Regions from separate parts of the Pseudomonas sp. Emmai genome, predicted to be linked through region 2. Evidence: predicted binding sites of a transcription regulator. Region 2 holds the regulator's gene; the other holds the start of a gene.

The links. The regulator sigma-54, encoded in region 2, starts transcription at its own class of promoters, with help from an activator protein. The targets are predictions, from matches to a motif close to ANTGGCATNNANNTTGCTNT.
Positions count from the first base shown of each region.
Region 1: glnK (P-II family nitrogen regulator) is a predicted target of sigma-54. The motif match lies at 13,181-13,200, and genes of this name have one in related genera.

Region 1 covers NZ_CM143685.1:7,069,500-7,085,313, forward strand. Annotated here, with positions in the region: gene ACY4LX_RS32535 (hypothetical protein) at 1-267, shown strand, start outside; gene ACY4LX_RS32540 (TIGR02647 family protein) at 516-761, shown strand; gene ACY4LX_RS32545 (class I adenylate cyclase) at 942-3,788, shown strand; gene rnk (nucleoside diphosphate kinase regulator) at 3,793-4,203, opposite strand; gene ACY4LX_RS32555 (DUF1289 domain-containing protein) at 4,471-4,689, opposite strand; gene cyaY (iron donor protein CyaY) at 4,694-5,026, opposite strand; gene lptM (LPS translocon maturation chaperone LptM) at 5,266-5,442, shown strand; gene lysA (diaminopimelate decarboxylase) at 5,455-6,702, shown strand; gene dapF (diaminopimelate epimerase) at 6,707-7,537, shown strand; gene ACY4LX_RS32580 (DUF484 family protein) at 7,551-8,276, shown strand; gene xerC (tyrosine recombinase XerC) at 8,279-9,178, shown strand; gene ACY4LX_RS32590 (HAD family hydrolase) at 9,175-9,882, shown strand; gene sutA (transcriptional regulator SutA) at 10,200-10,523, opposite strand; gene ACY4LX_RS32600 (secondary thiamine-phosphate synthase enzyme YjbQ) at 10,626-11,051, opposite strand; gene ACY4LX_RS32605 (ammonium transporter) at 11,266-12,603, opposite strand; gene glnK (P-II family nitrogen regulator) at 12,639-12,977, opposite strand; gene ACY4LX_RS32615 (accessory factor UbiK family protein) at 13,393-13,659, shown strand; gene ACY4LX_RS32620 (BRO-N domain-containing protein) at 14,077-14,598, shown strand; gene ACY4LX_RS32625 (HigA family addiction module antitoxin) at 14,652-14,957, opposite strand.
Region 2 covers NZ_CM143685.1:1,336,585-1,352,398, forward strand. Annotated here, with positions in the region: gene ACY4LX_RS05825 (class II fumarate hydratase) at 1-1,035, shown strand, start outside; gene ACY4LX_RS05830 (hypothetical protein) at 1,063-1,503, shown strand; gene ACY4LX_RS05835 (superoxide dismutase) at 1,505-2,116, shown strand; gene ACY4LX_RS05840 (ZIP family metal transporter) at 2,147-3,040, shown strand; gene ACY4LX_RS05845 (HPr family phosphocarrier protein) at 3,109-3,384, opposite strand; gene rapZ (RNase adapter RapZ) at 3,400-4,257, opposite strand; gene ptsN (PTS IIA-like nitrogen regulatory protein PtsN) at 4,260-4,724, opposite strand; gene hpf (ribosome hibernation-promoting factor, HPF/YfiA family) at 4,737-5,045, opposite strand; gene ACY4LX_RS05865 (RNA polymerase factor sigma-54) at 5,119-6,612, opposite strand; gene lptB (LPS export ABC transporter ATP-binding protein) at 6,797-7,522, opposite strand; gene lptA (lipopolysaccharide transport periplasmic protein LptA) at 7,522-8,070, opposite strand; gene lptC (LPS export ABC transporter periplasmic protein LptC) at 8,057-8,629, opposite strand; gene ACY4LX_RS05885 (KdsC family phosphatase) at 8,643-9,167, opposite strand; gene ACY4LX_RS05890 (KpsF/GutQ family sugar-phosphate isomerase) at 9,167-10,141, opposite strand; gene ACY4LX_RS05895 (ATP-binding cassette domain-containing protein) at 10,417-11,226, shown strand; gene mlaE (lipid asymmetry maintenance ABC transporter permease subunit MlaE) at 11,226-12,023, shown strand; gene mlaD (outer membrane lipid asymmetry maintenance protein MlaD) at 12,023-12,490, shown strand; gene ACY4LX_RS05910 (MlaC/ttg2D family ABC transporter substrate-binding protein) at 12,502-13,143, shown strand; gene ACY4LX_RS05915 (STAS domain-containing protein) at 13,140-13,445, shown strand; gene ACY4LX_RS05920 (BolA family protein) at 13,561-13,800, shown strand; gene murA (UDP-N-acetylglucosamine 1-carboxyvinyltransferase) at 13,823-15,088, shown strand; gene hisG (ATP phosphoribosyltransferase) at 15,300-15,814, shown strand, end outside.

The sequences.
Region 1 (15,814 bases), 1.4 Mb from region 2:
ATCGATAGCGACGAAGAAGAATTCACCGAGAACACCCTGATCGAAGCGATTGAAAACCAGATCGAAAGCGACAACCCGCCGGCCGCCAAGGCCACCTTCAACAAGTTGACCCTGGTGGGTTACGAGCGCGAAGAAATCCTCAACCTGATGGCCCACGTGCTGGCGGTGGAAATCGACGCGATCCTCGAAGAAGACCGCGCGTTCAATACCGAATGGTACGAAGCCGCCCTGCGTGCACTGCCAGAGCTGCCGCCAGAAAAGAAGTAAACACCGCCCCCCTGTAGGAGCGAGGCTTGCCCGCGAAGGCGTCCTCTATAACGCCAAAAGCTTCGCGGGCAAGCCTCGCTCCTACAAATCCCACCGTTCTTCCACACCCTGTCTACACTCGTACGCACCCCGTTATCGGGGAACGGATCCCAAGGCGAAAAAACCCTGCTGCCAGCACTGGACATGCCGCACGAGTGGGCTCACCTTAGGGGCGCTGTCGTCCAATTCCTAGAAAGTCTGGAGTCCTTATGTCGCTTACCCCTGAGTTGGTTGCCGAACTGGAAGTCCTTGCACTCTTCAACCTGGACAGTTCCCAGGAAGGTTTGAAAATTCATCAGACCGCTGCCCCGAAACACATTGCCGCCGCTAAACGCCTGCACGAAAAAGAACTGATCGACCAGCCCGATGGCGGTTACCTGACCAGCCTGGGTCGTGACGCCGCGCAAAATGTACAAACCGTTCTGACCATTCTGAGCGTTCGGGAAACAGCCTAAACCTCACCGCATCGCCCACGGAAACCCCTGTGACGGGATTTCCGCGGGCAGCTTGTCGCCTCGCGATAGAAATCTGGCGCCAAAAAACAAATACAGCTTAAAAGTCCCGGGGCCGAGGCGCTAAACTGCCCCTCATCCGCAGACCCTACGTCCGAGCTTCGCGAGCCGGTTTGAGCTGACATGACCCGAACCCATGAAATCCGCCCCGACCTGGACGAAGGCATCGACCGCAAGGTCCTGAGCCAGCTGCGCGCCCGTTTCCTGAAGCTCAACGAAGGCCGCATGGCCCGCGCCATGGAAGGGTTGTCGACGCGCCAGCAAGGGGTGTTGACCCTGCTGCCGCTGTTTTTCCACGTCAATCACCCGCTGCTGCCGGGTTACGTGTCCGGCAGCGCGCCGGCCGGGCTGTCGAATTACGAGCCCGACGCCAACACCCTCGCCGAAGCCCAACGCCTGACCCGTTCGTTTTCCTACAAGCCGCGCCACGGCAGCAATCCGCCACGACCGATTCATGGCCTGTTCCTGATGGGCAGCCTCGGCACCCTGGCCCAGGCCGACCAGAGCGACATGGACGTGTGGGTGTGCCACGGCCCGGATCTGAGCGAAAGCGAACTCGTCGAACTGCGCAAGAAATGCCAACTGCTCGAAGCCTGGGCCGCCAGCCAGGGCGCCGAGGCACACTTTTTCCTGATCGACCCGACCCGCTTCATGCACGGCGAGCGCGATACGCAACTGAGTTCGGAAGACTGCGGCACCACCCAGCATTACTTGCTGCTGGACGAGTTCTATCGCACGGCGATCTGGCTCGCTGGCCGCACGCCGATCTGGTGGCTGGTGCCGGTTTACGAAGAGACGGGTTATCACCAATACACCCACACGCTGCTGTCCAAGCGCTTTATCCGCGCCGACGAAACCCTGGACCTGGGGCACCTGGCGCACATTCCGCCGGGAGAGTTCATCGGCGCCGGGCTCTGGCAGTTGTTCAAGGGCATCGAATCGCCCTACAAGTCGGTGCTTAAACTGCTGCTGATCGAGGTGTACGCCAGCGAACACCCCAAGGTCCATTGCCTGAGCCTGCGCTTCAAACAGGCAGTGTTCGCCAATCGGCTGGACCTCGACGAGCTGGACCCATACATCGTCGTCTACCGCCGCATCGAGGAATACCTGACCGCTCGTGGCGAACCCGAACGCTTGGAACTGGTGCGCCGTGCGCTGTACCTGAAGGTCAATCGCAAGCTCACCGGCAGCAACAGTCGCACCGCGAGCTGGCAGCGCTCGCTGCTGGAACGCCTGGCCAGCGAATGGCATTGGGATCAGCGGCAACTGGCGTTGCTCGACAGCCGCAGCCAGTGGAAAGTCCGCCAGGTCAGCGCCGAACGCCGGGCGCTGGTCAACGAGCTGAATTACAGCTACCGCTTCCTGACCCAGTTCGCCCGCACCGAGCAAACTGTCAGCCTGATCAACAAGCGCGACCTCAACGTGCTCGGCCGGCGGCTGTACGCGGCGTTCGAGCGCAAGGCCGACAAGGTCGAATTCATCAACCCGGGCATCGCCCCGGACCTGGCCGAAGACACCCTGACCCTGGTGCAGGCGCCAAACAAGAAAGAACCGGGGCAAACCCAATGGGGTTTGTACAACGGCAGCCTGACCGCCCACGAGTGGGAGCATTTCGCGCCGATCAAGCGCAGCCGTCAGTTGCTGGAACTGCTGACCTGGTGCCACCGCAATGGCGTGATCGACAGCAGCACCCGCCTGGCCTTGCACCCCGGCACCAGCGACTTGAGCGAATTCGAACTGTTCAACCTGCTCGGCAGCCTGCAGCAGAGCATCGCCCTGCCCCTGACCACCGTCGCCGAAGATGCCCTGTTGCGCCCCAGCGTGCCCGGCGAAGTGTTGATCCTGGTGAACGTCGGCGTCGATCCGCTCAAGCACCATCGTGACCTCAACATCCTGATGACCACCGAGCGCACCGACTCCCTGAGTTACGCCGGCGTGCGGGAAAACCTGGTGCTGACCCTGGATCAGGTCACGCTCAATAGCTGGAATGAAGTGCTGGTCAGCCGCTACGACGGGCCGCACGCGCTGCTCGACTGCCTGCGCGATTACCTCAACAACCTGCCCAAAGGGCCGCAACAGCCGCGCTTGCGGGTCCGCTGTTTCTGCCACAACCGCGCGCAGTTCATTGCGCGGCGGGTCGAAGAAATCCTCGATACCGCGCAGAACCTGCTGTTGAGCAAACTCAACCATCGCTACCTGATTCAGGTGCAGCAGCATTACCACGTGCTGGAATTGGTGCCCGGCCAGGTCAACCACGTCGCCCTCGCCACCCTGCCGGCGCTGTTCGACTACCTGGGCGAGGAGCTGGCGAGCTACAGCCCGCTGCACCTGGACCCGATGGCCCTCGAAGAACAGGACCTCGCGTTGCTGTTGCCGATGGGTCAGCCCGAGTGCATCCAGGTGTTCTACCGGATCACCGAGCAGCAGGCCGATCTGTACGTATTGGATGAATTCAACGCGCTGTGGCAGCAACGCCTGCCGTATCACGACGAGCAAAGCCTGCTGGTGCCGCTGCAACGTTTCCTGCAATCGATCCTGTATCGCCGGGACGCCTTGTTGCCGATGGACGCCGCCCAGCCGTTGAGCCTCGACACTTTGTATTACCAACTATTGCCGTCCGGCCCTGGCCGGGCACGTCGGGTCGAAGCGCGGCCAGCGCCGCAAACCCCGGTCAACAAACCGTTCTACGACGTGCAGGCGATCATCGGCAAAGCCGCACCGGGCCAGGTGCAGGTCACGTTGTATTGCAATCAGCGGGAGTTTTCGGAACTGGAGTATGGCGATCAGCTGTTTACCGTGGTCGCCCGGGAAATCGTCGAGCAGCGCCGCGAGATTGAGCGCTACCGCTGCTACATCACCGACCTGGACCTGTCGGGCCTGCTCGGTGATGGGCAGAGTTCAAGCAATTTGTATCTGCGCTACAAGGCCGACCTGGAGCGCGCACTGAACGAAGCGCTCGAGCAGGTCTGAGGCGTTATTCCGGAAAGGCGCCGCCATTGGCCGGCTGCGATTCCACTTCCAGCAGGGTCAGTTTGAGGGTCTTGCCACCCGGTGCCGGCCAGTCGATGTGCTGGCCGACTTTCAGGCCGAGCAAGGCGCTGCCCACGGGCGCCAGAATGGAAATCTTGCCTTCGTCGGCATTGGCATCCTTGGGATATACCAGCGTCAGGTGATAGTCCTTGCCGCTGATCTCTTCGCGGCAATGCACGCGGGAATTCATGGTGACGACATCGGCGGGCACTTCATCGTGACCGACCACTGTATCGGCGCGGTCCAGTTCGGTTTGCAGCGCGATAACGCCCGGCAGCGTGTCATCCAGGCTGTCGATCAGGCGCTCCAGACGTTGCACGTCCAGACGAGTAAGGGTGATGGAAGGTACGGTCATGATCCGGGCAGACTCCTTTCTTCTGCACAAAAAAAGCAAAACCCCGCCAGAAAAAGGCGGGGTTTTCACGAGCCTCGATGGGTTGAGGCGTTTCTGGACACTATCACAGCTCAATAAATATACAAGTGAGGGGAAGGGGCGCTTCAGACACACGGGGAGAAACACTGTGGCGAGGGGGCTTGCCGCCCGTTCGGCTGCGAAGCAGTCGTGAGCTTTTGGGGCCGCTTCGCGACCCAGCGGGGGCAAGCCCCCTCGCCACAAAAGCTCTTATGCCAGGGCTTTGCGGTCAGCCGCCTGGGCGCAGATCACCCGACGACGATCGTCGTCGGCCGAGCGCCATTCGCGGATGTCTTCGACATGGCGAAAACACCCCAGGCAGACCTTCTGTTCATCCAGCCGGCACACGCCGCTGCACGGCGAAGGCACCGCCGGGCTGATGTTGCTGTAGAGCGGCTTGGGCGGACGAACCGGTGCAGGCTGAGTCACGGTTTCACAGGCCTTCGAAATCGAATTCGGCGCCCGCCTGCTGCTTGACGATGCGCTCAAGCATTTCGCCCAGCTGCTCTTCGCTCTTGTCGCACATCCAGCGCTCGCTCTCTTCGTCATAGTCGAAGTGGAAGCCGCCGGACACCGCCGCCAGCCACAACTGGCGCAGCGGTTCCTGACGGCTGAAGATCAACTGGCTGCCGTTTTCGAACTTGACGGTGAGCACACCGGCCGAGCTCTCCAGATCGATATCCAGGTCACTCTCATCGAAAATGTCTTCCAGCGATTGCTGGGTGGCATCGACCAGGTCGTGGAAACGGGCTTCGGTCAAACTCATTGCAGGAACCTCAAAAAGTGTCTGTTCACGCTCAAGCGCCGCAAGATACGGGCGAGCCCCGGCGATTGCAAAGGATAACGACCAAGCGCCCGGTAGCGTTATGAAATATCGACGCAAGACCCTGGACCCGTGAACGCACTTCAATCCAAGGCCCGCCGGACGGGAGCCGCGTTACATAGGCAAGCTGACGGGTGGCCGGTATACTCCGGCGCAATTAACGCATTTTCAAGGATTTCGCCATGAAGCGCCTGATCTCTTCCCTTGCCGCGCTCCTCGCGGTCGCTTGCCTTGTGTCGGCCTGTGGTCAAAAAGGCCCGCTGTACCTGCCTGACGACAACCAGGACCCTGCCGAGCAGGCCCAGTCCTCGCAAAAGCAGCCTGCCTCCAAAGCACACAAGCACGACGTCTACCAATAATAAGGGAACGCCATGGACGCTTTTAATTACCGTGACGGTGAGCTGTTCGCGGAAGGCGTGGCCCTGTCCGCCATCGCCGAACGCTTCGGCACGCCGACCTACGTCTACTCCCGCGCCCACATCGAAGCCCAGTACCTGGCGTATGCCGATGCCCTGGCCGGCGTGCCGCACCTGGTCTGTTTTGCGGTCAAGGCCAACTCCAACCTCGGTGTACTGAATGTCCTGGCCCGTCTCGGCGCCGGTTTTGACATCGTCTCCCGTGGCGAGCTGGAACGCGTCCTCGCCGCTGGCGGCAGCCCGGACAAGATCGTGTTCTCCGGTGTCGGCAAGACCCGTGAAGACATGCGCCGCGCCCTGGAAGTCGGCGTGCATTGCTTCAACGTCGAATCCACCGATGAGCTGGAACGCCTGCAAGTGGTCGCCGCCGAACTGGGCGTCCGTGCGCCGATCTCGTTGCGTGTGAACCCGGACGTCGATGCCGGCACCCACCCGTACATTTCCACCGGTCTTAAAGAGAACAAGTTCGGCATCGCCATCGCCGACGCCGAAGACGTGTACATCCGCGCCGCGCAACTGCCGAACCTGGAAGTGCTGGGCGTCGATTGCCACATCGGCTCGCAACTGACCAGCCTGCCTCCTTTCCTCGATGCCCTCGATCGCCTGCTGGGCTTGATCGATCGTCTGGGTGAATGCGGCATTTACCTGCGTCACATCGACCTCGGTGGCGGCGTCGGCGTGCGTTATCGCGATGAAGAGCCGCCGCTGGTGGCCGACTACATCAAAGCCGTGCGCGAGCGCTGCGAAGGTCGCGAGCTGGCGCTGGTGTTCGAACCGGGCCGCTACATCGTCGCCAACGCCGGCGTGCTGCTGACCCAGGTCGAGTACCTCAAGCACACCGAGCACAAAGACTTCGCCATCGTCGATGCGGCCATGAACGACCTGATCCGCCCGGCGCTGTACCAGGCCTGGATGGACGTCACCGCGGTGCGCCCGCGCGATACCGCTGCTCGCGCCTACGACATCGTCGGCCCGATCTGCGAGACCGGCGACTTCCTGGCCAAGGAGCGTGAACTGGCCCTGGAAGAAGGCGACCTGCTGGCCGTGCATTCGGCCGGTGCCTACGGGTTTGTCATGAGTTCCAACTACAACACCCGCGGGCGTACCGCTGAAGTGTTGGTGGACGGTGATCAGGCATTTGAAGTGCGTCGCCGTGAGACGGTAGCCGAGTTGTTTGCTGGCGAAAGCCTGCTGCCGGAGTAAAACCATGCTGCTGCGTTTTACCAAGATGCACGGCCTGGGCAATGACTTCATGGTCCTCGACCTGGTCAGCCAGCACGCGCACATCCTGCCCAAGCACGCCAAGCAATGGGGCGATCGGCACACCGGCATCGGTTTCGACCAGTTGCTGATCGTCGAAGCACCGAGCAACCCGGACGTGGATTTCCGTTACCGGATCTTCAACTCCGACGGTTCCGAAGTGGAGCAGTGCGGCAACGGTGCGCGCTGCTTCGCCCGCTTCGTGCTCGACAAGCGCCTGACCGCCAAGCGGCAGATTCGCGTCGAGACCAAAAGCGGCATCATCGAACTGGATATCCGCAGCGACGGCCAGATCAGCGTCGACATGGGCGCGCCGCGCCTGGTACCGGCCGACATCCCGTTCGAAGCCGAAGGCCAGGCCTTGAGCTATCAGCTCGAAGTCGACGGCAACACGGTGGAACTGGCGGCGGTGTCCATGGGCAACCCCCATGCCGTGCTGCGGGTCAGCGACATCAATAACGCACCGGTGCATGAACTGGGCCCGAAGATCGAACACCATCCGCGCTTCCCGTCGCGGGTCAATGTCGGTTTTCTCCAGGTCATTGACCGCAACCGTGCGCAGCTGCGGGTCTGGGAACGCGGGGCCGGGGAAACCCAGGCTTGCGGCACCGGTGCCTGTGCTGCGGCGGTGGCCGCGATCAGCCAGGGGTGGATGGATTCGCCGCTATTGATCGACCTGCCTGGCGGGCGTCTGTCCATTGAATGGGCAGGCCCTGGCCAACCGGTCTTGATGACCGGCCCGGCAGTCCGCGTATATGAAGGACAAGTGCGTCTTTGAGAGAGCCAAATCCATGAAAGACAAGCCTCAGGTTCCCGCCCTACAGCCCGACGAATCTCCTTCCGAAAGCCTTGAGGCGGCGGCGATTGCCGCGTACCTGGAGGCTCATCCGGATTTCTTCGTCGAACACGAAGAACTGCTCCCGGCCTTGCGCATTCCCCACCAGCGCGGCGATACCATCTCGCTGGTGGAACGCCAGATGACCATCCTGCGCGACCGCAACATCGAGTTGCGCCATCGCCTGTCGCACCTGATGGACGTCGCGCGCGACAATGATCGCCTGTTCGACAAGACCCGTCGCCTGATCCTCACGCTGATGGACGCCGCCAGCCTCGAAGACGTGGTGATCAGCGTCGAAGACAGCCTGCGCCAGGATTTCCAGGTGCCCTTCGTCAGCCTGATTCTGCTCGGTGACAACCCGATGCCGGTGGGCCGCTGGGTCACCCACGCCGAAGCACAAACCGCCATTGGTGGCCTGCTCTCGGAAGACAAAAGCGTCAGCGGCAGCCTGCGTGAACACGAACTGGACTTCCTGTTTGGCGAAGAACAACGCAAACAGATCGGTTCCACGGCCGTCGTCGCCATCAGCCATCAAGGCATCCACGGCGTCCTGGCCATCGCCAGCCGCGATCCGCAGCACTACAAAAGTTCGGTGGGCACGCTGTTCCTGAGCTACATCGCCGAAGTCATGGGCCGTGTGTTGCCTCGGGTCAACAACTCCCTACGCTCGGTACGCTGATCGTGGAACGACAACTGGACGCTTACTGCGAACACCTGCGCAGTGAGCGACAGGTGTCGCCCCACACCTTGTACGCCTACCGCCGCGACCTCGACAAAGTGCTCGGCTGGTGTGTCAAACAGAACATCGACAGCTGGGCCGGGCTGGATATCCAGCGCCTGCGCAGCCTGATCGCACGCCTGCATTCCCAGGGGCAATCGTCCCGCAGCCTGGCGCGGCTGCTGTCGGCGGTGCGCGGGCTCTATCACTACCTGAATCGCGAAGGCCTGTGCGACCACGACCCGGCCAACGGCCTGGCGCCGCCCAAGGGCGAACGCCGCTTGCCGAAAACCCTCGACACCGACCGCGCGCTGCAACTTTTGGAAGGTGCGGTCGAGGATGACTTTCTGGCACGTCGGGATCAGGCGATTCTGGAATTGTTCTATTCCTCGGGTTTACGGCTTTCGGAGCTGACCGGGCTCAATATGGATCAGCTTGATCTGGCTGACGGCATGGTCCAGGTGCTCGGCAAGGGCAGCAAGACTCGCCTGCTGCCGGTGGGCAAAAAGGCTCGGGAAGCGCTGGAGCTATGGCTACCGCTGCGCGCGATGACTAACCCGGCGGACGACGCGGTGTTTGTCAGCCAGCAAGGCCGGCGCCTCGGCCCACGGGCGATTCAGGTGCGGGTCAAGGCTGCCGGCGAACGCGAGCTGGGGCAAAACCTGCACCCGCACATGCTGCGGCACTCCTTCGCCAGCCACCTGCTCGAATCCTCCCAGGACCTGCGCGCGGTGCAGGAACTGCTCGGCCACTCGGACATCAAGACCACCCAGATCTACACCCACCTGGACTTCCAGCACCTGGCCACGGTCTACGACAGCGCCCATCCACGGGCCAAACGCATCAAAGGCGATGAGTCATGAGAATCCAGTTGATCACCTTCGACCTCGACGACACCCTGTGGGACACCGCCCCGGTGATCGTCAGCGCCGAAGCCATGTTGCGCGAATGGCTGACCGAGCATGCACCGAAGCTGGGCGCGGTGCCGGTGGAGCATTTGTGGGCGATTCGTGAGCGGGTATTGAGCAACGAACCTGCCTTGAAGCACCGCATCAGTGCCCTGCGTCGGCGGGTGCTGTTCCATGCGCTGGAAGACGCGGGTTATGCCCATGACCAGGCTTCGGACCTGGCGGATCAGAGCTTCGAAGTGTTCCTGCACGCCCGGCATCAACTGCAAATATTCCCGGAAGTGCAGCCGACCCTGGAAACCCTGGCCAACCATTACGCCCTCGGCGTGGTCACCAATGGCAACGCCGACGTGCGTCGGCTGGGGCTGGCGGATTACTTCAAGTTTGCGTTGTGCGCCGAAGACATCGGCATCGCCAAGCCCGATGCGCGGCTGTTTCACGAGGCGTTGCAGCGTGGCGGTGCGACGGCCGAAACGGCGGTGCACATTGGCGATCACCCCGGCGACGACATTGCCGGCGCCCAACAGGCAGGCTTGCGCGCAATCTGGTTTAACCCGGCGGGCAAGGCCTGGGAAGCGGATCGTTTGCCGGATGCGGAGATTCGCAGCCTGACCGATTTGCCGGCACTTTTAGCCCGCTGGAACGCAGCCTCGGCCTGACACAAAACCCGTAGGAGCAAAGCTTGCTCGCGATTGCGGAGGGTCAGCCACATCCATTTTGAATGTGACGGCCTCTTCGCGGGCAAGCCTCGCTCCTACGGACTTGTGTCGTACGCCAATTGTATGAACGCCATCAACCCTGTAGGAGCGAGGCTTGCCCGCGAAGGGGCCCTGTCAGTCGGCATTGATATTGGCTGACCCACCGCTATCGCGAGCAAGCTTTGCTCCTACGCAGGCGTTCCCCGGCTTTTGTTGCGCCCATGAAAAAGCCCGCAGCGACGGCGGGCTTTTTCAGCAAGCAAGCCAGTAGCAGGCGCTTAGATAGGCCGGCTGCCGTACTTGTTGTCAGGCTTCTTGGGCGGATCGGCGACCACATTGGCCTCCACTTCCTGCACCTTGCCACCTTTGGCCAGGAACTCTTCCATGGCTTTGGCCAGGGCGTCGCGTTCCTTGTTTTTGGCTTCGACGCTCGGCAGCTCATCGACTGACACAGCAGCCTTGGCCTTGCCTTTAGCGGTCGGAACCGGCGTTTCACCGCCGTCGTCGTCAGCAACGTCTTCCGCTGCTGCTTCCAAGCCTTCTTCGGCCTCGTCTTCGTCGCCTACTTCGAGGTCGTCGTTTTCCAGATCATCGTCGCTCATGTTCTACCTCATGACTTGCGAAAAGCAGATTAGTTATAGCCCAGCTTCGCCATCTGTCGAAGGCCGCCGGAAAAAAATCAACAGCCGCTGGCAACCAGCGGCTTATGCCCCTTCACCGTGCACGGTGGCGAGGACTTTACGGGCACCGCCAAAATCACGGTGCTCGCCCAGATAAACGCCTTGCCAGGTCCCCAACGCCAGTCGGCCCGCCGAAATCGGCAAACTGAGCTGACAGCCAAGCACGCTGGCCTTGAAGTGCGCCGGGAGGTCGTCCAGGCCTTCGTCGTTATGCTCATAGCCGTCTGTTCCTTGTGGGATCAGACGATTGAAAAATCGTTCGAAGTCGCGACGTACCGCCGGATCGGCGTTCTCGTTGATGGTCAACGACGCCGAGGTATGCTGCAGCCACAAATGCAACAGACCGACCCGACACGCCTTGAGTTCAGGCAAGCCGGCGAGTAACTCGTCCGTTACCAGATGAAAGCCCCGGGGCCTTGCCCGCAGGGTAATCAGAGTCTGTTGCCACATACAGTTCTCCGCACGTTCGGGGCGCATTCTAGCGCGCTCTGGGAAAAAACAAAGGCCCTAATATTCCTGCATTGCTGTAAGTTTTTCGCCCCAGAAAAACGCTCGTCGTAAACACGACTTAAGCCGTAGGAAAAAACCTTTCAGCTACCTCTTTAATGACAAATCCCGGACAAAAAAATGCCCGGCAAGCCGGGCAAGTTTTTTTCTGCGCGTCTTACAAGTTGTAGCCGCGTTCGTTGTGTTGTGCCAGATCGAGGCCGACCGCTTCTTCTTCGTCGGTCACACGCAGACCCATGACGGCGTCCAGGACCTTGAGGATGATGAAGGTGACGATCGCGGTGTAGATCACCGTGAAGCCCACGCCTTTGGTTTGAATCCAGACTTGTGCGGCGATGTCGGTGACGGTGCCGAAGCCACCCAGGGACGGTGCAGCGAACACACCGGTCAGGATCGCGCCGAGAATACCGCCGATACCGTGCACGCCGAAGGCGTCCAGGGAGTCGTCATAGCCAAGTTTGCGTTTCAGGGTGGTGGCGCAGAAGAAGCACACCACGCCAGCCGCCAGGCCGATGACCAGCGCACCCATCGGGCCCACGGTGCCAGCGGCCGGAGTGATTGCCACCAGACCGGCGACCACACCCGAAGCGATACCCAGGGCACTTGGTTTACCGTGGGTGATCCACTCGGCGAACATCCAGCCCAGTGCAGCGGCGGCGGTTGCGATCTGGGTCACCAGCATCGCCATACCGGCAGTGCCGTTGGCCGCAGCAGCAGAGCCGGCGTTGAAGCCGAACCAGCCGACCCACAGCATCGCCGCGCCCATCAGGGTGTAACCGAGGTTATGCGGAGCCATCGGGGTGGTCGGGAAGCCTTTGCGCTTGCCCAGCACCAGGCAGCAGATCAGACCGGCCACACCGGCGTTGATGTGCACCACGGTGCCGCCCGCGAAGTCGAGCACGCCCCAGTCCCACAACAGGCCGCCGTTACCGGACCAGACCATGTGCGCAATCGGTGCGTAAACCAGGGTGAACCAGATGCCCATGAAGATCAGCATCGCGGAGAATTTCATCCGCTCGGCGAAGGCACCGACGATCAGCGCCGGGGTGATGATGGCGAAGGTCATCTGGAAGGTCACGAACACCGCTTCAGGAAACAGCGCGGCCGGACCGGTGATGCTGGCTGGCGTGACACCGGCGAGGAACGCCTTGCCCATGCCGCCGAAGAACGAGTTGAAATTGACGACGCCCTGCTCCATGCCGGTGGTGTCGAACGCAACGCTGTAGCCATAAATGACCCACAGGATGCTGATCAGACCGGTAATGGCGAAGCACTGCATCATCACGGAAAGAATGTTTTTGGAACGAACCATGCCGCCGTAGAACAGCGCAAGGCCCGGAATGGTCATGAACAGCACAAGGGCCGTCGAGGTCAGCATCCAGGCGGTGTCGCCGGAATTGAGGACTGGGGCCGCCACTTCGTCTGCCGCCATAGCCAGGCTGGGCATTACGAGGGACAACAGGGCTCCTAGCCCTGCGAATTTACGCAGAGTCATATTGTTTTCTCCTGGGGCGTTGGGTGTGTGGCGGCTTAGATTGCGTCGGTATCGGTTTCGCCGGTACGGATGCGAATCGCCTGTTCCAGATTGACCACGAAGATCTTGCCGTCACCGATCTTGCCGGTGTTGGCTGCCTTGGTTATCGCCTCGATAACCCGGTCAAGATCCTTGTCGTCAATGGCGACATCAATCTTCACCTTGGGCAGAAAATCGACCACGTACTCCGCGCCGCGATACAGCTCGGTGTGACCCTTCTGCCGACCGAAGCCTTTGACCTCAGTAACGGTAATGCCCTGCACGCCGATCTCGGACAACGACTCGCGTACATCGTCCAGTTTGAACGGCTTGATGATGGCAGTGACTAGCTTCATGAAAACTCTCTCCCGAATTGGTGGACTTGCCCCAGGAAAACAAACCCGTCTCAAGTCTAAGCGCAGTGCCTGGCTTTGTAACGCATCGTCGGCCCAACCTGCCCGTCCGACGCCAGCTAACCACTCCGTACGAAACTTCCCCGTTTCGTGTGGCGCACTGCATTCGTCACAGCGACTGCATCAGTGCATGGGTCAAGGGTGACTAAGCAGAAACCTTGCCATCTCGCCAAAACTCACTGAATTCAACCCCTTGGTCGCTGCTGCAAGCTGCTTTCCACAAATGCCAATGGCATTACGCACAACAACAGTGCGCTGCCGTCCGTCCGCCTGCGCGAAAAGCGTGCATCCCTGCCTGCGGGATTGGCTATAGACACTGCGTGATACACTGCCCGCCATTGTTTCCAGGACCTTTCCCATGCTCGCGCCCAAAGACTTCCTCGACGCCCTGAGCGGCACCGCCTCCCGCCTCTTCAGCGGCGACACCCCGCTGCCGAAAAGCGAAATCGAAAGCCAGTTCAAAGCCTTGTTGCAGAGCGGCTTCAGCAAACTGGATCTGGTGAGCCGGGAAGAGTTTGATAGCCAGATGGTGGTGTTGGCGCGCACTCGGGCACGATTGGAAAGCCTTGAGGCGAAGGTTGCTGAGCTGGAAGCCAAGCTCAACCCGCCAGCCGACGCGGAGTAACTGATCGTTCCCACGCTCTGCGTGGGAATGCCGCCAGGGACGCTCCGCGTTCCGCTCTATGTCCTGCAGGAGCTGCCGAAGGCTGCGATCTTTTGATCTTGCGCCTCGCAACAATCTCGGCAACGTCCTACAAAGATCACTACCGCCGTCCGATAGCGTCGCAAAGCGCCGGGTCCTAAGCTCATTCTCAGCTGACTTGTTCAGCACTGGGTTTGGCGACCTGGAACCAAGCTATGCACGCAACCACATCCGATTATGGGTATCTCTCCCAATTCGAAATATGGCGGCTGCGTGTGGGAGACCTTCGGGTCTGCCGGTATTCGCTTGGCCGGTTCGCCAACCCGCACGCAGCTGCCACCCTTATTGTTTGGCGACGATAAGTGGCAGTGATCTATCAAGCGAATTTGAGAACTGTTTATGGACGACAACTATCTAGTCCCCCACGTCTTCACCCGCCACAAACTCCACCTCCACGCCCTCCTCCTCCAAAACCAACCCTGGTTCAGCGCCCGCGACCTCGGCCGCCTCCTGCGCCTCTGCCTCGACGAACGCGCCGTGCGCAAACTCGACCCCGACCAACACCAGACTCTGAAAATGCTCAGCCACGGCACCGTCGAAAACACCCTGCTCATCAGCGAATCCGGCGTTTACGCACTCCTGATCTACCACTACTGCCCCGAATACCGAGGCCTGCGCGAATGGCTGACCCACGACGTCGTCCCAGCCCTCAGAGATGCCCAACAATCGACCACAACCGAACGCCCGATTTTGAGCCTGCTGAACTGGCCAGAGATGTCATTGAGCTTGCTGCACTGGAATAACCAGCCGTGGATTCGGTTGCAGGATGTCCCGCATATGCTGTTGGAGGGTGAGCGGCCACGGCGTGCGGTGAATGCGCCTTGGTGGAAGCGTGCATCGCGAATGCTCCAGGCATTCTGAGCGACACAAAAAACCCCACGTTTGTAGCGTGGGGTTCGTTCTAGAGCAGAGAATCAGGCGCAGTGCGCAAGACGCTCAACCTGTTCCCGAATCGCAGCCCCTCGTTCAATCTCGGCTTTACGCAAATCGTAAGTCGATTGCAGGTTCAGCCAAAACTCAGGGGTCGTGTCCAGGCAGATAGAAAGCCTAATAGCCATATCAGCACTGACACCACGACGCTGAAGCACGATGTCATTCACCGTAGGCGTCGAAACGCTCAATGCCCTGGCCAACGCCGCTGCTGTAAGGCTCAGAGGCTCCAGGTATTCCTCTTTGAGGATCTCGCCGGGGTGAACCGGGCGCATACCGTTTTTAGTCATTACTCATATTGCCTCTGGCACCGACAACGAATATTCAGCGTTGAATGACGGAGCAAGCTTGAAACATGTAGCTCTTAACTTTCATACAGATCGAAAAACCGCCCCAGCCGAAGCCAGGGCGGTTTCCACCGGGTCAATCCTTACTGCGGATCATCCCAGCGGTCCCGCAGAAACTCGTACAGGCGAAAAGCCCATAACGCGTTTCTAACGAGGCTCCACATATGTTTAAGAAACTTAGACATACTTTGGCCCTCCTTGCGTGAGGCCAAACCTCCAGTGCGCTTTCCGGCGTACGCGCACCTTTGGGAATACATGTGAGTGCATTCATTGAGGCGGCCGGGTGTGGGTTCCTCAAAACCTGCACCGGCACGACTCTCACACCGTGTCGAGAAACATGAAAATCTTTACGCTCCCAGCCACACTTCGCGACTCACTCACTCATCGAGCCTCATCGCGGCGAATGCTATCGCAGTTCTTTCAATGCGTACCTTTCAAATCTGTTAACGAGTTGTATCAAATCATGAAGTGGCGAAATCCTTTTCCGGTTCATCGCCGTTGTTAGTTCCTACCATCAGCAGATTGTTATCGACGCTTGCCTGGAGGAGAAAATTTGAATAGGCTTCCCACCGTGAGTGTGTTCATTGAGGAAGTGCAGGCCTCGGCCTCACCGAAGCCTGCAAATAAAAAACCGTCTACTCAAGGCGGTTTTTTTTCGCCTTCGATTCGGCTTTCACCGACGTCCTTCATCGATCCAGGCAACGTCCTACAACAACCTCATCCCGCGACTGATTACGTCGGCACTCCCCTCTCCCTTACGCTTTCCCCACCAGAAAGACACTCGCAACATCCTGCGAAAG
Region 2 (15,814 bases):
AGCCGTTTGCTGGGCGAACCGGTGAATCCTAATGATCACGTCAACTGCGGCCAGAGTAGCAACGACATCATCCCGACCACCATTCACGTCAGCGCCGCATTGGCGTTGCACGAGCAATTGCTGCCGGCGCTGCTGCACCTGGTGCAAGTGATCGAGCACAAGGCCGAGCAGGTTCATCACCACGTCAAAACCGGGCGCACGCACCTGATGGACGCCATGCCGGTGCGCATGAGCCAGGTGCTCAACGGTTGGGCGCAACAGCTCAAGGCCAATATCGGCCACCTGCAAGACCTGCTGCCGAGCCTGCAATCCCTGGCCCAGGGCGGCACGGCGGTGGGCACGGGGATCAATGCCCATCCGCAGTTCGCGGCGCTGTTCAGTCAGCAATTGAGCAAATTGACCCAAGTGCAATTCCAGCCTGGCAAGGACCTGTTTGCGCTGATTGGCTCCCAGGACACCGCGGTCGCAGTCTCCGGGCAGCTCAAGGTCACCGCCGTGTCGCTGATGAAAATTGCCAACGACCTGCGCTGGATGAACTCCGGCCCGCTCGCTGGCCTCGGTGAAATCGAACTCGAAGCCTTGCAGCCGGGCTCGTCGATCATGCCGGGCAAGGTCAATCCGGTGATCCCGGAAGCCACGGCGATGGTCGCCGCTCAAGTGATCGGCAACGACACGGTGATCACCATCGCCGGCCAGTCGGGCAATTTCGAATTGAACGTGATGCTGCCGATCATCGCCCAGAACCTGCTGAGCAGCATCGAGTTGCTGGCCAATTCCAGCCGTTTGTTGGGCGACAAGGCCATCGCCAGCTTCAAGGTCAACGAGGCCCGGCTCAAGGAAGCGCTGTCGCGCAACCCGATCCTGGTCACTGCACTCAACCCGATCATCGGTTACCAAAAAGCCGCGGAGATCGCCAAGAAGGCGTATCAGCAGGGCCGTCCGGTGATTGATGTCGCCCTGGAACACACCGACCTGACGCGCAGCCAACTGGAAGAGTTGCTCAATCCAGAAAAGCTCACCGCTGGCGGCGTGTAACTCACGCTACTGCTTTGGAGGCACACCATGGAGCACTGGAAACGCACGATCGAAAGGGCTAATCGCCATTTCATGCTGGGCGAGTTCGTCGATGCCCGCGAGGCTTACTTGCAGGCACTGGCGCTGGCCCAGGTGTTGTTCGAGCGCTGGGCGGATGCCGACGAAGCGGTGGCCGCTTGCGTGATTTCCCACCACAACCTGGCCGACCTGCATTTGCGCCTGAACCAGCCGGAGGAGAGCGCCGAGTACCTGTGCGCGATCCATCAGCGCTTATTGCAGACCATGCAGGACTCGCGACTGGCCCCGGCCCTGCGCGAAGCCGCGTTGCGCCAGAGCAGCAAGACCTACGTCGAACTACTGAATTTCATCAGCGAACACGGCGAATACCCACGCACCCATCGTTTGCTGCACATGGAGGCGGTGTCGCCGCGGCATCAGTCTGTCCCTCTTCACCATGGAGTCCATTGAAATGGCTTTTACCTTGCCTGCCTTGCCGTACGCCTACGATGCCCTGGAACCGCATATCGATGCGCAGACCATGGAAATCCACTACACCAAACACCACCAGACCTACATCAACAACCTCAATGCGGCCGTTGAAGGCACCGAGTTTGCCGAGTGGTCGGTGGAAAAACTGGTGGCCGGCGTCCAGCAACTCCCGGAAAAACTGCGCGCTGCGGTGATCAACCAGGGCGGTGGCCACGCCAACCATTCGCTGTTCTGGGAAGTCATGGCGCCCAATGCCGGCGGCAAACCGGACGGTGCGCTGGCCACGGCCATCGATGAGCAGTTGGGCGGCCTCGACAGCTTCAAGGAAGCTTTCACCAAAGCCGCGCTGACCCGCTTCGGCAGTGGTTGGGCGTGGTTGAGTGTCACGCCGCAAAAGACCCTGGTCGTGGAAAGCAGCGGCAACCAGGACAGCCCGTTGATGAACGGCAACACGCCGATCCTCGGCCTCGACGTCTGGGAACACGCCTATTACCTGCGTTATCAGAATCGTCGTCCGGAATACATCAGCGCGTTCTACAACGTGATCAATTGGCCCGAAGTCGCGGCGCGCTATCAGGCCGCGCTGGTTTAAGTCCTCTATAAAAACAATCCAAGGCTGACTATGGGCACTGAAACACTGGCGATCGGCGGCGGACGAATGTTCCGTTACGCGTTGGGATCGCTGTTGCTGCTGGCGGGAATGACGTTGTTGGTTGCCCAGGGATTGGCGTGGCTGGACCTTGAGCCGAGGTTGCTGCGTGCCCTGCAAGGTGGGGCAATTTGCGCCTTAGGCACGGCGCTCGGGGCGGTGCCGGTGCTGGTGATTCGGCGCATGCCCCAGGCGCTCAGCGATACTTTGCTGGGTTTCGGTGCCGGGGTGATGCTCGCGGCGACCGCGTTTTCGCTGATTGTCCCGGGCATCTCTGCGGCCGAAAGCCTGGGGCTGACGCCTTGGGTGGCCAGCGGCCTGATCAGTTTCGGCATCATGCTCGGCGCATTCGGATTGTTTCTGGTGGATCGCAAGGTCTCCGGGGCCAGTCCGGAAATGCTCGTTGGCACCTTGGAACGCCCGGTGATTGCGCCGCGAATCTGGCTGTTCGTGTTCGCCATCATTGCCCACAACATTCCGGAAGGCATGGCGGTCGGGGTTTCGGCCGGTGGCGGCATGCCTGACGCCGACAGCCTGGCCATGGGCATCGCCTTGCAGGATGTGCCCGAGGGACTGGTGATTGCGTTGGTGTTGGCCGGGGCGGGGATGTCGCGGTTCAAGGCGTTCCTGATCGGTGCGGCATCAGGCTTGGTGGAGCCGGTTTTCGCATTGTTGTGCGCGTGGCTGGTGAGCCTGGCGGAATTGCTGTTGCCGTTGGGACTGGCGCTGGCGGCTGGGGCGATGCTGCTGGTGGTGACCCATGAGGTGATTCCGGAGTCGCGGCGCAATGGTCACGACAAACTGGCTAGCCTGGGGTTGTTGCTGGGGTTTTGCTTGATGATGGTGATGGATACGGCGTTGGCGTAAAAAAGATCGCAGCCTTCGGCAGCTCCAGGATCGGCAAGGAGCTGCCGAAGGCTGCGATCTTTTGATGTTCAACCACCTTCGCCGAAGTAGTCGTTGATCAGGGCCACCAATGCCTGCAAGGCTTCGTCGGCCTGTTCACCTTCGGTACTCAGGTGAATGATGGTGCCCTTGCCGGCAGCGAGCATCATCATGGCCATGATGCTTTTACCGTCGACCATGGACTCGGGATTGCGTCCGACCCGGATCGTGCAATCCTTGAACTCACCGGCAACACCAACGAATTTCGCAGAAGCGCGGGCATGCAGGCCCAGCTTGTTGATGATTTCAATTTCCAGAGCAGGCATCGCGTAGTGAATCCTTTAGCTGAGGTCGCGGTGGCGAACCTGGACATTCTTCAGGGATTGTTGCAGGGCCTGGCCCAGACGTTCGGTCAGGTACACGGAGCGGTGATGACCGCCGGTACAGCCAATGGCAATGGTGACGTAGGCGCGGTTGCTGGCGGCGAAACGGGGTAGCCACTTGAACAAGTAGTTGTAGATGTCCTGGAACATCTCCTCGACGTCCGGCTGTGCCGCCAGATAGTCGGCCACCGGTTGATCGAGCCCGGACTGCGCTCGCAGTTCCGGCTTCCAATAAGGATTGGGCAGGCAGCGCACGTCGAACACCACGTCGGCGTCCACTGGCATGCCACGCTTGAACCCGAAAGACTCCACCAGGAACGCAGTGCCGGGCTCCGGCTGGTTCAGCAGGCGCAACTTGATGGTGTCGCGCAACTGGTACAGGTTCAGGTTGGTGGTATTGATCTTGAGGTCGGCGAGGTCCGCAATCGGCCCGAGCAGTTGGGACTCGTCGTTGATCGCCTCGGCCAGTGAACGGTTGGCGTTGCTCAGCGGGTGCCGGCGGCGGGTTTCCGAGAAACGTTTGAGCAGGGTTTCTTCATCGGCATCCAGATACAACACATCGCACTGGATATGCCGGCTGCGCACTTCTTCGAGCAGTTCGGGAAAGCGCGACAGATGGCTGGGCAGGTTGCGGGCGTCGATGGACACGGCGACCAGCGGCTGTGCCAGTTCGGTATGAATCAGGGCGCGTTCGGCCAGTTCCGGCAGCAGGCCGGCGGGCAGGTTGTCGATGCAGTAGTAGCCGTTGTCCTCAAGGACATTGAGCGCCGTACTTTTACCTGAGCCGGAGCGGCCACTGACGATGATCAAGCGCATGATTAGTGACCGTTTTGCTCGCTCAGGACGACCTGATACAAGGCTTCGTTGCTCGGGGCACTGCGCAGTTTCTCGCGGACTTCCTTGCGGTCAAGCATGCTGGCGATCTGGCGCAGCAACTCCAGGTGCGCATCGGTGGCGGCTTCCGGGACCAGCAGTACAAACAGCAGGTCCACCGGGGCGCCGTCGATGGCGTCGAAATCGATAGGTGCGTCAAGGTGCATCAGGGCGCTGATGGGCGAGGTACAGCCCTTCAGGCGACAGTGGGGGATAGCGATGCCGTTGCCAAAACCGGTGGAACCGAGTTTTTCACGGGCAATCAGAGCCTCGAAGACATCTTGCATCTCCAGATCCGGCACTTCCCGGGCGATCAGGTTGGCAATTTGCTCGAGGGCTTTCTTTTTACTGCCGCCCGGCACGTTCACGAGGGAACGGCCGGGGGTCAGGATGTTTTCAAGTCGGATCATGGGTTGGGGATGTTAACGACCGGTCGCGCCCTGGAGGAGGCTCTGGGTCTTTTCCTTATGCTTTTTGAGTTGTTTATCCAGCTTGTCGGTCAATGCGTCGATCGCCGCGTACATATCGGTATGTTCCGCGTTGGCGACTACTTCATTGCCGGGAATATGCAGGGTGGCTTCGATTTTCTGCTTCAGCTTCTCGACCGTCATCGTGACCTGCACGTTGGTGATCTTGTCGAAATGCCGCTCTAATCGTTCGAGCTTTTCGCCGATGTAGGCGCGCAGGGGTTCGGTCACTTCCAGTTGGTGTCCACTGATGTTGACTTGCATACAGCTTCTCCTTCGTTGCCAGTGCATAAAGCGGCAGATCAGATGATCTACCACTGGAACGCTGTGCTGTGGCTTACATCAACCGCTTGCGTTCGCTCGAAGGCGCGATTCCCAGGGATTCGCGGTACTTGGCGACGGTGCGGCGAGCCACCTGAATGCCTTGTGCCTCCAGTAAACCAGCGATCTTGCTGTCACTCAACGGCTTTTTCTGATTTTCCGCGGCAACCAGTTTTTTGATGATCGCGCGGATCGCTGTGGACGAGCATTCACCGCCTTCGGAGGTGCTGACATGGCTGGAGAAAAAGTATTTCAGCTCATATATGCCCCGTGGGGTATGCATGAACTTTTGGGTGGTCACCCGTGAAATCGTCGACTCGTGCATGCCCACCGCTTCGGCGATGTCATGCAGGACCAGCGGTTTCATGGCTTCGTCGCCGTACTCCAGGAAGCCGCGCTGGTGCTCGACGATCTGGGTGGCCACTTTCATCAGGGTTTCGTTGCGGCTTTGCAGGCTCTTGATGAACCAGCGGGCTTCCTGCAACTGGTTGCGCATGAAGGTGTTGTCGGCGCTGGTGTCGGCGCGGCGTACGAAACCGGCGTACTGAGCGTTGACCCGCAGCCGCGGCACCGATTCCTGGTTCAGCTCCACCAGCCAGCGCTCGTTGTCCTTGCGCACGATCACGTCGGGCACGACGTATTCGGCTTCGCTGGACTCGATCTGCGATCCTGGGCGCGGGTTCAGGCTCTGGACCAGTTCGATCACCTGGCGCAGTTCATCTTCCTTGAGCTTCATGCGGCGCATCAACTGGCTGTAGTCGCGGCTGCCGAGCAGGTCGATGTAATCGCTGACCAGGCGCTTGGCCTCGGCCAGCCAAGGGGTCTTGGCGGACAGCTGGCGCAATTGCAGCAGCAGGCATTCGCCCAGGTTGCGCGCGCCGATGCCAGCCGGTTCGAATTGCTGGATGCGGTGCAGGACGGCTTCGATTTCGTCCAGTTCGATGTCCAGTTCCGGATCGAAAGCTTCGAGGATTTCCTCGAGGGTTTCGTCCAGGTAACCCTGATTGTTGATGCAATCGATCAGGGTCACGGCAATCAGGCGATCGGTGTCGGACATCGGCGCCAGGTTCAGTTGCCAGAGCAGGTGGCTTTGCAGGCTTTCGCCGACCGATGTGCGAGTGGTGAAATCCCATTCGTCGTCATCGTTGCTGGGCAGGCTGCTGGCGCTGGTCTGGTAGACGTCTTCCCACGCGGTGTCGACGGGCAGTTCGTTGGGAATGCGCTCGTTCCAGTCACCTTCCTCGAGGTTGTCCACCGTCGGGGCGGTTTCCTGGTAGGAGGGTTCTGAAACATCGGCATTGGGTTGCTGTTCGGCTTTGTCGGCCAAGGGATCGGCGTTATCGAAGTCGTCGCCTTCTTCCTGGCGTTCGAGCATCGGATTGGACTCCAGGGCCTCCTGGATTTCCTGTTGCAGGTCCAGGGTCGACAATTGGAGCAGGCGGATGGCCTGTTGCAGCTGAGGTGTCATCGTCAGCTGCTGGCCCATTCTCAAGACTAGCGATGGTTTCATGGCAGGGGCTTAACACCTTATTCGCCGGCGCGCATGCGCCATCCACTACAGGGCGCCGGAGCGCCAAACTTAAGCAAATTATATGCCCGAAACTGCATCGTTTGCCTAGAGCGCTGTAACAATAAAAACTTATTGATTTTTTATCGAGACAAGCGCTCGGACAATCAGCCAGACACCTCAGTGCTTAAAGGCGGAACTCATGACCCAGATACACTTCCTTGACCAGTTCGTTGGCCAGGATGGTGGCGGAGTCACCTTCGGCGATCAGTTGGCCATCGTTGACGATGTAGGCGGTTTCGCAGATATCCAGGGTTTCACGGACGTTGTGGTCGGTGATCAGCACGCCAATGCCCTTGGCCTTGAGGTGATGGATGATCTGTTTGATGTCGCCCACCGAAATCGGGTCCACGCCGGCGAAAGGTTCGTCGAGCAGGATGAATTTCGGGTTGGTGGCCAAAGCCCGGGCAATTTCCACCCGGCGGCGTTCACCTCCGGACAGGCTCATGCCGAGGTTGTCACGGATGTGGCTGATGTGGAATTCCTGCAGCAGGCTTTCCAGCTCCTTGCGACGACCCGCCTTGTCGAGTTCCTTGCGGGTCTCGAGGATGGCCATGATGTTGTCGGCTACCGACAGCTTGCGGAAGATCGACGCTTCTTGCGGAAGATAGCCGATACCGGCCTTCGCACGACCGTGCATCGGCTGGTGGCTGACGTCCAGGTCGTCGATCAGTACGCGACCCTGATCGGCCTGCACCAGGCCGACGATCATGTAGAAGCACGTGGTCTTGCCGGCGCCGTTCGGGCCCAGCAGGCCGACGATCTGACCGCTGTCGATGGACAGGCTGACGTCGCGCACGACCTGGCGGCTCTTGTAGCTCTTGGCCAGATGCTGAGCTTTCAGAGTTGCCATTACTGGGCCTTTTTCTCGTCGGTTTTCGGCTTCGGCTGGATCACCATGTCGATGCGCGGACGCGCCTCGGTGACCTTGCTGCCCGTGGCACGGCCGGCGCTCGCCAGTTTCTTGACCGTGTCGTAGACGATTTTCTCGCCCTGGGTGGTGTTGTTGTCCTTGTCGACGACTTTGGCCTTGTCGATCAGTACAACGCGGTTTTGCGCGGCATGGTACTGGATGGTCACGCCCCAGCCCTGAACAGGCTTGGTGTCACCAGCGGTCTGCAGTTGCTCGAAGTAAGCAAGATTGCCCACCGAGGTCACCACATCGATGTCGCCGGTCGGGGTGCGGGTGATGGTCACGGTATTGCCTTTGACCTTCATCGAACCCTGGGTAATGATCACGTCACCTTTATAGGTGGCAACGCCATTCTTGTCGTCCAGTTGGGCATCGTCGGCCTGAATACGGATAGGCTGCTCTTGATCGTTCGGCAGAGCCCAGGCGCTCACGCTTCCCAGTGCTGCGCCCAGACTGAGCAAAATAGGGAGGGTTTTAACGAGCCTCATACTGTCCTCTTACGTTCGATAGCAGATGTATTCTGCTTTCTTTCAAATACGCTTTCATTCCGTTGCCAGTCGACACACCACCAGCGCCGTCGATTCTAACGGGTTGATCGGTCTGCGCATATTGCTGCTGCGGGAACACGGTCATCCGGGTGCTGGTAACGATCAAATTACGGTTCTTTTCATCGGTGCGTGCAATACGCACCGAATCGATCAGTTCTACCTGGGTGCCGTCCGCGTTCACTTCACCGCGCAAACTGGTGACGTGCCATGGAAAATCGGTGCCGCGGTACATGTTCAGGTCCGGATTGGTCAGCAACGACACGTCGGTCGCCTTGAGGTGCTCGACCTTGTCGGACGTCAAGTCGTACTGCAGGCCACCGTCGGGCAGGTACTGCACGCTGTGGGCGTTAATGGCGTAATAGTCGATTGCACTTTCATCGACCGCGACGACCGGCTTGTCAAGGAAGCGTTCCGGGCTGATGTTCCAGTAGCCGACCGCCGCAAATATCGCAGCGATACAACCGAACAGCATAAATCTGCGAAACTTTTTGCTCAAAATAAACATAAATGGCTCACAGGTACGCGGCGTTGGCCGCATCGAGGCGGCCCTGGGCGCGCAGGATCAATTCGCAGAATTCGCGGGCGGCACCTTCGCCGCCACGGGCCAGGGTGATGCCGTGGGCGTGTTCGCGCACGAAGCTGGCGGCATTGGCCACCGCCATGCCCAGGCCGACGCGACGAATCACCGGCAGGTCTGGCAGGTCGTCACCGAGGTAGGCAACCTGTTCATAGCTTAGATTGAGTTGGGCAAGCAGCTCGTCGAGCACCACCAGTTTGTCTTCGCGACCCTGATACAGATGTGGAATGCCGAGGTTTTTCGCTCGACGTTCGACCACCGGGGTCTTGCGGCCGCTGATGATAGCGGTCTGTACGCCGGCTGCCATCAACATCTTGATGCCTTGGCCATCGAGGGTGCTGAAAGTCTTGAATTCGCTGCCGTCTTCGAGGAAGTACAGGCGTCCGTCGGTGAGGACGCCGTCGACGTCAAAGACCGCCAGTTTGATGTTCTTGCCGCGTTGCAGCAGATCGTCGCTCATCACATTACTCCGGCACGCAGCAGGTCGGACAGGTTGAAGGCGCCCACCGGGCGGTCTTCCTTGTCGACGACTACCAGTGCGTTGATTCGATGGTCTTCCATGATTTTCAGGGCTTCGGCTGCCAGCATATCGGCCCGGGCGGTCTTGCCATGAAGGGTCATGACTTCATCAATGGTCGTGTGGTGGATGTCGATGGTGCGGTCGAGGGTGCGGCGCAAGTCGCCGTCAGTGAAGATCCCGGCCAGTTTGCCATTGGGTTCCACGATCGCGGTCATGCCCAGGCCTTTGCGGGTCATTTCCATCAGCGCGTCCTTGAGCAGCGTGCCGCGTTGCACCTGGGGCAATTCTGCGCCGGCGTGCATGACGGTTTCCACTTTCAGCAGCAGGCGGCGGCCAAGCGCGCCACCTGGATGGGAAAAGGCGAAGTCTTCCGCGGTAAAGCCGCGCGCTTCCAGCAGCGCCACGGCCAGGGCGTCGCCCATGACCAGGGCGGCGGTGGTGGAGGAGGTCGGCGCCAGGTTCAGCGGGCAGGCTTCATGCTCCACGTGTACGTTGAGATTGATCTCGGCGGCCTTGGCCAGCGGCGAATCCGGGTTGCCGGTCATGCTGATCAACTGGATGCCCTGGCGCTTGATCAGCGGCAGCAGGGTGACGATTTCATTGGTGGAGCCGGAGTTCGACAGCGCCAGGATGATGTCGTCGCGGGTGATCATGCCCATGTCGCCGTGGCTGGCTTCAGCCGGGTGCACGAAGAACGCCGTGGTGCCGGTGCTGGCCAGGGTGGCGGCAATCTTGTTGCCGATGTGCCCGGATTTGCCCATGCCCAGCACGACCACACGGCCTTTGCTGGCCAGAATCATCTCGCAAGCGCGTACGAAATCCGCGTCGATATGGGGCAACAAGCCTTGTACGGCTTCCACTTCGAGACGGATGGTGCGTTGTGCCGATTGAATCAGGTCGCTGGATTGGCTCATGTCAGAATCGTATAGCCCGATGAAAAGGCGGCGATTATAGCGGTAATGATCGAAACCCTCACGCTAGTTCGTCATGCTTTGTAAATAGCTGTAACCGAATCCTTCTAAATCAACGGATTTGCCTGTCCTGTTGCTGAACATGCCCCGGCTTGGGCCTTGGGCGCTTGGCCTTTGCAGTGATATAGTTCGCCGCCAGTTCGGCCTGCCCGGGGAGGTATGTGCTTTCGACAGAAAGCCAGGCGTCCGAGTGAGAGGCTGCATCGCAAGGAGTTTAGATGAGTGCCGATAACGCCTACGCGGTCGAGCTGAAGGGACTGACCTTCAAGCGCGGTACGCGCAGCATTTTCAATAACGTCGATATCCGTATCCCGCGCGGCAAGGTCACCGGCATCATGGGACCTTCCGGGTGTGGCAAGACCACGCTATTACGGCTGATGGGCGCGCAGTTGCGACCTACCAGCGGCGAAGTCTGGGTCAACGGCCAGAATTTACCCAAATTGTCTCGCAGCGATCTGTTCGATGCGCGCAAGCACATGGGCGTGCTGTTCCAGAGCGGCGCACTGTTTACCGATCTCGATGTATTCGAGAACGTTGCTTTTCCGCTGCGCGTCCATACCGAGCTGCCGGAAGAAATGATCCGTGACATCGTCCTGCTCAAATTGCAGGCCGTGGGCTTGCGTGGCGCCATCGACCTGATGCCTGACGAATTGTCCGGCGGCATGAAGCGTCGCGTCGCGCTGGCGCGGGCCATTGCGCTTGATCCGCAGATCCTCATGTATGACGAGCCCTTTGTCGGGCAGGACCCGATCGCCATGGGTGTGCTGGTGCGCCTGATCCGCCTGCTCAACGATGCGCTGGGCATCACCAGCATCGTGGTTTCCCACGATCTGGCCGAAACCGCGAGCATTGCCGATTACATTTATGTGGTGGGCGAAGGGCAAGTCCTGGGGCAGGGCACGCCTGAAGAACTGATGAACTCGCAGGAGCCGCGTATCCGTCAATTCATGACGGGCGAGCCGGACGGTCCGGTCGCCTATCACTTTCCAGCGACGGATTACCGCGCAGATCTTCTGGGGAAGCGCTGATGCGCAAGATTTCACTAATAGAAAGAGTGCGCCGGTTCGGCCGCGCGGCCATCGATGCCGTGGGGGTGTTCGGGCGGGCGGCGATTTTCCTGTTCCACGCGTTGCTGGGTCGCGGTGGCATTGGTGGCGGTTTCGGCTTGCTGATCAAGCAGCTGCATTCGATCGGCGTGATGTCTCTGGTGATCATCGTGGTCTCCGGGGTGTTTATCGGCATGGTGCTGGCGCTGCAAGGCTTCAATATCCTGTCCAGCTACGGTTCGGAGCAGGCCGTCGGGCAGATGGTTGCCCTGACGCTGCTGCGTGAACTGGGGCCGGTGGTGACAGCATTGCTGTTCGCCGGGCGTGCCGGTTCGGCCCTGACGGCGGAAATCGGCAACATGAAGTCCACTGAGCAGTTGTCCAGTCTGGAAATGATTGGCGTCGACCCGCTCAAGTACATCGTTGCCCCGCGCCTGTGGGCCGGTTTCATTTCCCTGCCGGTGCTGGCGATGATTTTCAGCGTCGTCGGGATCTGGGGCGGTTCGTGGGTTGCAGTCGACTGGCTGGGCGTCTATGACGGCTCCTACTGGGCGAACATGCAAAACAGCGTGACGTTCAATGGCGACGTGCTCAACGGCATCATCAAAAGCATCGTTTTCGGGTTTGTCGTGACCTGGATTGCCGTATTCCAAGGGTATGACTGCGAGCCCACTTCCGAGGGGATCAGTCGTGCCACAACCAAGACCGTGGTGTATGCCTCTTTGGCAGTGCTCGGCCTGGACTTTATTCTGACCGCCTTGATGTTTGGAGATTTCTGATGCAAAACCGCACCCTGGAAATCGGTGTCGGCCTTTTCCTGCTGGCTGGCATCCTGGCTTTGCTGCTGCTTGCGTTGCGGGTCAGTGGCCTGTCCCCGAGCGCGACCACCGAGTCATATAAACTTTATGCTTATTTCGACAATATCGCCGGTTTGACGGTCAGAGCTAAAGTGACCTTGGCCGGTGTGACCATCGGCAAGGTCACGGCAATCGATCTGGACCGCGACAGTTTCACCGGTCGGGTGACCATGCAGCTGGAAAAGCGCGTAGATAATCTGCCGACTGACTCCACTGCATCTATCCTGACCGCTGGCCTGTTGGGCGAGAAGTACATTGGTATCAGCGTGGGCGGGGAACAAGCCTTGCTCAAGGATGGCGGGACCATCCATGACACCCAGTCGTCGCTGGTGCTCGAGGACCTGATCGGTAAATTCCTGCTCAATACCGTTAGCAAAGACGCCAAATGAGGAGCTTTTGAATGATCTCTACCTTGCGACGTGGCCTGTTGGTATTACTCGCGGCCCTGCCGTTGATGGCTAACGCCGTGGCGGCACAGTCGGCGCACGATCTGGTTCAGGACACCACGACCCGGATGCTCGCAGACCTGTCGGCCAATAAAGAGAAGTACAAGACGGATCCACAGGACTTCTACACGGCGCTGAACACCATTGTCGGCCCTGTGGTGGATGCCGAAGGCATTTCCAAAAGCATCATGACGGTCAAGTATTCGCGCAAAGCCACGCCCGCGCAGATGCAGACCTTCCAGGAAAACTTCAAGAAAGGCCTGTTCCAGTTCTATGGCAACGCCTTGCTCGAATACAACAACCAGGGCATCACCGTTGACCCTGCCAAGGATGAGTCGGGCGACCGCACCAGCGTTGGCATGACGGTCAAGGGCACCAACGGCGCGGTTTATCCCGTGCAGTACACCCTGGAGAAGATCAACGGCGAGTGGAAGCTGCGCAACGTGATCATCAACGGCATCAATATCGGCAAGCTGTTCCGCGATCAGTTCGCTGACGCGATGCAGCGCAATGGCAACGACCTGGACAAGACCATCAACAATTGGGCCGGGGAAGTCGCTAAAGCCAAGGAAGCCACAGAGAAGAAGACTCAATGAGTGAGTCAGCCGTTCGCATGAGCGAAACCGGCGAGTTGCTGCTCAGTGGCGTGCTGGATTACCGCACCGGCCCTGACTTGCGCAAGCAAGGTCAGGCGCTGATCAAGGCCAGTAAGGCCGCCGCCGTGGTGGTTGATTGTTCGGCGGTGACGAAGTCCAGCAGTGTCGGCTTGTCGCTGCTGCTGTGCTTCATGCGTGATGCAGAGGCGGGCGGCAAGGCCGTCAGCATCCGCGCCATGCCCGAAGACATGCGCGAAATCGCTCAGGTCAGCGAATTGACCGAGCTGTTGGCGCACCCCTAACCGGCATCTATAAAGAAGCCCCCCGTCAGAGTCCTGTGAATGCGGGGTTCGCAGGCGCGGGGCTTTTTTGTATGATGTCCGACCCGCGCGCACAGGGCGCCGATTGAGGTTGAGCATGCAGGCCGTAGAAGTGAAGAGCTTCCTTGAAGGAAAGCTGCCCGGAACGCTGGTAGAAGTTGAGGGCGAAGGCTGCAACTTTCAGCTGAACGTGATTAGCGATGAACTGGCGGCGTTGAGCCCGGTGAAGCGTCAGCAGCAGATCTATGCCCATTTGAACCCATGGATCACCGATGGCAGCATCCATGCGGTCACTATGAAATTTTTCAGCAGCGCGGCCTGGGCCGAGCGCACCTGAGCCCAAGGGCGTCGAGATTCTTATGGATAAATTGATAATTACTGGTGGCGTTCGTCTTGATGGCGAAATCCGCATTTCCGGGGCAAAGAACTCTGCCCTGCCGATCCTGGCCGCCACCTTGCTGTGCGATGGCCCGGTCACCGTCGCCAACCTGCCGCACCTGCACGACATCACCACCATGATCGAGCTGTTCGGTCGCATGGGCATCGAGCCGGTGATCGACGAGAAACTCAGCGTCGAAATCGACCCACGCACCATCAAGACCCTGATCGCGCCGTACGAACTGGTGAAAACCATGCGTGCCTCGATCCTGGTATTGGGCCCGATGGTTGCGCGTTTCGGTGAAGCCGAAGTTGCACTGCCTGGCGGTTGCGCCATCGGTTCGCGTCCGGTCGACCTGCACATCCGTGGTCTCGAAGCCATGGGCGCAGTCATTGATGTCGAAGGCGGCTACATCAAGGCCAAGGCGCCAGAAGGCGGCTTGCGCGGTGCGCACTTCTTCTTCGATACCGTCAGTGTGACCGGTACCGAAAACATCATGATGGCCGCTGCCCTGGCCAAGGGCCGTAGCGTCCTGGCTAACGCCGCACGCGAGCCTGAAGTCATCGACCTGGCGAACTTCCTGATCGCCATGGGCGCCAAGATCACTGGCGCCGGCACCGACACCATCACCATCGATGGCGTTGAGCGTCTGCACCCGGCCACTTACAAGGTGATGCCGGACCGGATTGAGACCGGCACCTACCTGGTCGCCGCTGCCGTGACTGGCGGTCGCGTGAAGGTCAAGGACACCGATCCGACCATCCTCGAAGCCGTCCTGGAAAAGCTCCGTGAGTCGGGTGCCGAAATCACCTGCGGCGAAGACTGGATCGAGCTGAACATGCACGGCAAGCGGCCAAAAGCCGTCAACGTGCGGACCGCTCCGTACCCGGCGTTCCCGACCGACATGCAGGCGCAGTTCATCTCCCTCAACGCCATTGCCGAAGGCACCGGTGCCGTGATCGAGACGATCTTCGAAAACCGCTTCATGCACGTGTACGAGTTGCACCGCATGGGCGCCAAGATCCAGGTCGAAGGCAACACTGCCATCGTCACCGGCACCGAGAAGCTCAAGGGCGCGCCAGTCATGGCCACCGACCTGCGTGCGTCGGCCAGCCTGGTGATCTCGGCACTGATCGCCGAAGGCGACACCCTGATCGATCGCATCTACCACATCGACCGTGGTTACGAGTGCATCGAAGAGAAACTGCAGATGCTCGGCGCCAAGATCCGCCGCGTACCGGGCTAGTTCCGGCTGCAATTGTGGCGAGGGAGCTTGCTCCCGTTGGACTGCGCAGCAGTCCCGCTGTTGGGGCCGCTTCGCGACCCAGCGGGAGCAGGCTCCCTCGCCACAGTTTGCTGTTAACTGATTTGCTTCATCGAGGCTGTAATGGCCTCGATGTATGTCCGGCGCCGATTGCGACCGGGCATGAGTACCTTGATAAGGACTGACGTTTCCCATGTTGACCATCGCACTGTCCAAGGGCCGTATCCTTGACGACACCCTGCCGCTTCTGGCTGAAGCGGGCATCGTGCCGACCGAGAATCCGGACAAGAGCCGCAAGCTGATCATCCCCACGACCCAGCCTGACGTACGTCTGCTGATCGTGCGCGCCACCGACGTGCCGACTTATGTCGAGCACGGTGCCGCGGACCTGGGCGTCGCCGGTAAAGATGTGCTGATGGAATACGGCGGCCAGGGTCTCTACGAGCCCCTGGACCTGCGGATTGCCCTGTGCAAGCTGATGACGGCCGGCAAGGTCGGCGCCATCGAACCCAAGGGTCGTCTGCGCGTCGCCACCAAGTTTGTCAACGTTGCCAAGCGTTACTACGCCGAGCAGGGTCGTCAGGTCGACATCATCAAGCTCTATGGCTCGATGGAACTGGCGCCGCTGATCGGCCTGGCCGACAAGATCATCGACGTGGTCGACACCGGCAACACGCTGCGGGCCAATGGCCTGGAGCCACAGGATTT